DNA from 2 places in the Mesorhizobium sp. M1088 genome. Region 2 is predicted to be linked to the other one. Evidence: riboswitches for the same ligand, from Rfam matches in the RefSeq annotation. Region 2 holds a riboswitch; the other holds the start of a gene.
What was found. Region 2 has a riboswitch for S-adenosylmethionine ahead of metX (homoserine O-acetyltransferase MetX). Riboswitches for the same ligand answer to the same signal wherever they lie in the genome.

Region 1 (2,462 bases), on a different contig from region 2:
AGATGTTGGGTGGTTCGGTGGCGACCAACATTTCGGCGCGGTGCAACTCGTGCAACTCGTTTTCCGACAAGAGCGCATTGCCGGTGCGGAACCTGATCTGCGACAGCCGCGAGCCGATCCGCACGACGATCGGGAAAGTGCGCGGGCTGACCTCCAGGTAGAGCGGGCCTTCATAGCCGGCGGCGATCTTGTCGAACTCGTGGCCGCGGTCGGTCATTACCCGAGTGAAGATATCGAGCCGTCCGGTCGAGCTTTTCGGGTTGGCGGAGGCGGAAATATGGGCGGGCAGCGCCAGGCTTTCGAGCAGCGGCACGATGTAGACGCAGCCGGTTTCCAGCACAGCACCTTCGGCGAGGTTGATCTCGTGCAGCTTCAGCCGGTCGAGCTTGTCGGCAACCCTGTGGTCCGGGCCGGGCAAGAAGGAAGCACGCACCCGCCAGGCCTTGTCGCCGAGCCTGAGGTCAAGGCTGGCCGGCTGGATCTGATCGGCATCGAGCGTGCGCGGCGATTTCAGCGCGCCCGTCTGGAACAGCGCGGAAATATCCTGATCGGGAAGAATGCCTGTCTGCCGCAAGGGTCTGGCTCCGTTCGAACGCCGGGCGAGGTCTTGTTCTGTCGCAGGTCCGACCGTGGACGCGTTTGGCACCTGCTTGGTACAACCCTCTTAATCATGCCGGCAATTGACGCAAGCGTGGCGCGGGTCTAAAGCTCGTTATCCCGTGGTGATTTGGCCGGTCGGCTTGCAGCCACGTTAAACAAGTCGCTAAAGGACCGTCGGGCCGCAAGGCCATATGGACCGGTTGCGACTTTCGCGACCGGTTTTTTGTTGTTTGGACCAATTTTGGTGTTTGGATGGAATGATGACCAAGAAGCGCGACTGGAAGCCTCAGACCGCACTCGTGCATGCCGGAACGCTGCGTTCCGGCTTCGGCGAGACCTCCGAGGCGATGTATCTCACCCAAGGCTATGTCTACGAGACGGCGCAAGCGGCGGAGGCCCGCTTCAAGGGCGAGGAGCCGGGCTTCATCTATTCGCGCTATGCCAATCCGACGGTCGACATGTTTGAGAAACGCATGTGCGCGCTGGAAGGAGCCGAAGACGCGCGCGCCACGGCATCCGGCATGGCGGCGGTGACGGCAGCACTGCTGTGCAGCGCCAAGGCGGGCGACCATATCGTGGCGGCGCGCGCGCTGTTCGGCTCCTGCCGCTGGGTGGTCGAGACGCTGGCGCCGAAATACGGCATTGAGGCAACGCTGGTCGACGGCACCGACATCGCCAATTGGGAAAAGGCGGTCAAGCCAAACACCAAACTGTTTTTCCTGGAAAGCCCTACCAATCCAACGCTGGAGGTAGTCGACATTGCCGCCGTCGCGGCACTTGCCAATTCGATCGGCGCCAGGCTGATCGTCGACAATGTCTTCGCTACGCCCTTGCAGCAGAAACCCCTGCAGCTCGGCGCCCACATCGTCGTCTATTCGGCCACGAAGCATATTGACGGCCAGGGGCGCTGTCTTGGCGGCATCGTTCTGTCGGACAAGAAATGGATCGACGAGAACCTGCATGACTATTTCCGCCACACCGGCCCAAGCCTCTCGCCCTTCAATGCCTGGACGCTGCTGAAAGGCCTGGAGACGCTGCCGCTACGCGTACGCCAGCAGACGGAAAGTGCCGGCCGCATCGCGGATTTCCTGGCCGAGCGCCCGCAAATCGCCCGTGTCATCTATCCCGGCCGTGCCGACCACCCACAAGCGGCCGTGGTCAAGAAGCAGATGTCGGGTGGCTCGACGCTGATCTGCCTCGATGTGAAGGGCGGCAAGCAGGCGGCCTTTGCCTTCCAGAACGCACTCGACGTCGTGCTCATTTCCAACAATCTCGGCGACGCCAAGAGCCTGATCACCCATCCGGCGACGACGACGCACAAGAACTTGACCGATGAGGCCCGCGCCGAGCTCGGCATCGGACCGGGAACGCTCAGGCTGTCAGTTGGCCTTGAGGACGCCGACGACCTGCTCGAAGACATCGAGCAGGCACTGAGAGTTGCCGGATAAGGGCTGGCCGAACAGAGGCGAGCGGGAACGCGCCCGATCAGGCACCGGACGGGGTCTCTTCCAGCTCCGCGACGGTCTTTGTCTGGATAGTCATCACATTGCCGCGCCAGTCGACGGCGCCGCTCAGCCATCCGCGCGCCCAAATGGCGGGAAGCATCAGGTCTCGCGCCATCATCGCCGGGATCGTGCGCGGCGACAGGTGCCATCCCTTAGCCGAGGCCAAAGCGCATTCCGGCAGGTAGGCCGCGACCAGCACGGCGATGGCGGTTGCCGGCAGGCTGACGCCGGCGTCAGCCGCCGCGATCAGCGCAAGCACCAGCGGCGGCGCCGCGCCGATCAGGATCTCGGGGGCGAAGAACAGCGCGAAGGTGACGCGGCGCAGCCGCGCCCAGCGCGCCTGCCGCGACCAGATCT
Region 2 (2,462 bases):
GATGAAGCCCTTGATGGCGGCGAACAGTTCCGGTTCGTCGAGCAGGAAGGCGTCGTGGCCGCGGTCGGTCTCGATCTCGACGAACGATACCGAGGCGCCGGCTGCGTTCAGCGCGTGCACGACCGAGCGGCTCTCTTCGGTCGGGAACAGCCAGTCGCTGGTGAACGAAACCAGGCAGAAGCGCGTCTTGGTGCCGGCGAAGGCATCGGCCAACCGGCCGCCATGGTCGGCGGCGAGATCGAAATAATCCATCGCCCGCGTCATGTAGAGATAGGAGTTGGCATCGAAGCGATCGACGAAGGTCATGCCCTGATGGCGCAGATAGCTCTCGATCTGGAAGTCGGCATCGAAGCCGAAGGTAAGCGCTTCGCGGTCCTGCAGGTTGCGGCCGAACTTGCGGTGCAGCGCTGCTTCCGACAGATAGGTGATGTGGGCGGCCATGCGCGCCACCGCCAGCCCTTTTTCCGGCCGCTTGCCATGCTCGAAATATTTGCCGCCGTGCCAGTCCGGGTCGGCCATCACCGCCTGCCTGCCGACCTCGTGGAAAGCGATGTTCTGCGAGGAATGGCGGGCGCCGGTGGCGATCGGCAGCGCCGAGAAGACGCGCTCGGGATAGCTCGAGGCCCATTGCAGCACCTGCATGCCGCCCATCGAGCCGCCCAGCACGCTGAACAGCTGTTCGATGCCGAAATGCTCGACCAGCATCAACTGCGCCCGCACCATGTCGCGGATGGTGATGATCGGCAGGTCGAGCCCGTAGGGCTTGGCGGTGGCGGGATTGGTCGAGGCGGGGCCGGTGGAGCCGAGACAGCCGCCGATGACGTTTGACGAGATGACGAAGAAACGGTCGGTATCGATGATCTTGCCGGGACCGATCAGCACTTCCCACCAGCCCGGCTTGCCGGTCACCGGATTGGTGTTGGCGACGTGCTGGTCGCCGGTCAGCGCATGGCAGACGAGGATGGCGTTGGAGCGCGCGTCGTTGAGCGTGCCATAGGTCTGGTAGGCGATCTGGAACGGCGACAGCAGCGTGCCGGCGTCGAGCTTGAGCGGCTTGTCGGCGCCGAAACGCAACACCGGGCTCGACGGCTGGTCGGCCTCGTTGTTGGTTTTTCGAGCGCGCAAAGCGACCATCACATCTCCTTGCCCGGCCTTCAGTTGTCCACCGGTCTGGGCAACAAAAAACCGGCCATGCCTTCGCAAAGCCGGTTACAAGATGCAAACGGCCCTTTAGCAAGTTGTTTAACGTGGCTGCAAGCCGACCGGCCAAATCACCACGGAACTGTAGCCGTTCTTCTATGACTCGCGCATGGCTTCGTCAACGGCAAGTTCTTGATCCCGAATTGCCGGCCCTCGACATTCCGGGCCACGGCTTGTATTTCCGCTGCGGCTTCCGGATGGAGGCACTCTCGACGGATTTCATGAAATGAGCCAGACACCGGATCAGACACGTCCAAGGCCCCGCGCCGGCATCATGGACATCGAAGCCTATGTGCCCGGCAAGAGCGCGGCGCCTGAAGGTGTCGCCAAGGTCCATAAATTGTCGGCGAACGAGAACCCGCTCGGTCCTTCGCCAAAGGCGATAGAGGCCGCGCGCGCGGTCGCCGACAAGCTCGCGGTCTATCCCGACGGCAGCGCCAGGCGCCTGAGGGAAGCGATCGCCGAGGTGCACGGGCTCAACCCGGCGAACATCGTCTGCTCCAACGGCTCCGACGAGATTCTGGGCCTGCTGGCGCAGACCTACCTCGCACCCGGCGACGAAGCCATCATCACCGAACACGGCTTCATGGTCTACAAGATCTACATACAGTCGGCCGGTGCCGTCCCGGTAACGGTCAAGGAGACCGATGAACGCGCCGACATCGATGCGATCCTCGCCGCGGTGACGCCGGCTACCCGGATCATCTTCCTTGCCAATCCAAACAATCCAACCGGCACCTACGTGCCGTTCCAGGAGGTGCGCCGCCTGCATGCCGGCCTGCCGCGAAACGTGCTTCTGGTGCTGGATGCAGCTTACGCCGAATATGTCCGGCGCAACGATTATGAAGCCGGCGTCGAGTTGGTGGGCAGCGCGGAAAACGTGGTCATGACCCGCACTTTCTCCAAATTGGGCCTGGGCGGGGCGCGGATCGGCTGGATGTATGCGCCAATGCACGTCATCGACGCGATCAACCGCGTGCGGGGACCCTTCAACGTCAATGCGACGGCAATCGAGGCCGGCATCGCGGCGATCCGCGACCGTGCCCACATCGAACGCAGCGTCGCGCACAACGAGACCTGGCTGGCCTGGCTGAGCGAGCAATTAAGCGGGCTCGGGCTGCGGGTGACGCCGAGCGTCGGCAATTTCATCCTCATCCACTTTCCCGAGGACAAAAAGCATTCGGCGGCGGCCGCCGACGACTACCTCAGTGCGCGCGGCTACATATTGCGGCGCGTTTCCGGGTACGGTTTTCCCAACGCGC

Region 1: it holds a riboswitch for S-adenosylmethionine, as region 2 does, so the genes downstream of both, NKH49_RS04270 (O-succinylhomoserine sulfhydrylase) here and metX (homoserine O-acetyltransferase MetX) in region 2, are expected to answer to the same signal.

What each region holds. Positions count from the first base shown of each region.
Region 1 covers NZ_JAMYMO010000002.1:328,063-330,524, reverse strand. Annotated here, with positions in the region: gene NKH49_RS04275 (2'-deoxycytidine 5'-triphosphate deaminase) at 1-574, opposite strand, end outside; SAM riboswitch at 710-787, shown strand; gene NKH49_RS04270 (O-succinylhomoserine sulfhydrylase) at 858-2,048, shown strand; gene NKH49_RS04265 (ceramide glucosyltransferase) at 2,086-2,462, opposite strand, start outside.
Region 2 covers NZ_JAMYMO010000024.1:36,768-39,229, forward strand. Annotated here, with positions in the region: gene metX (homoserine O-acetyltransferase MetX) at 1-1,134, opposite strand, end outside; SAM riboswitch at 1,211-1,288, opposite strand; gene hisC (histidinol-phosphate transaminase) at 1,427-2,462, shown strand, end outside.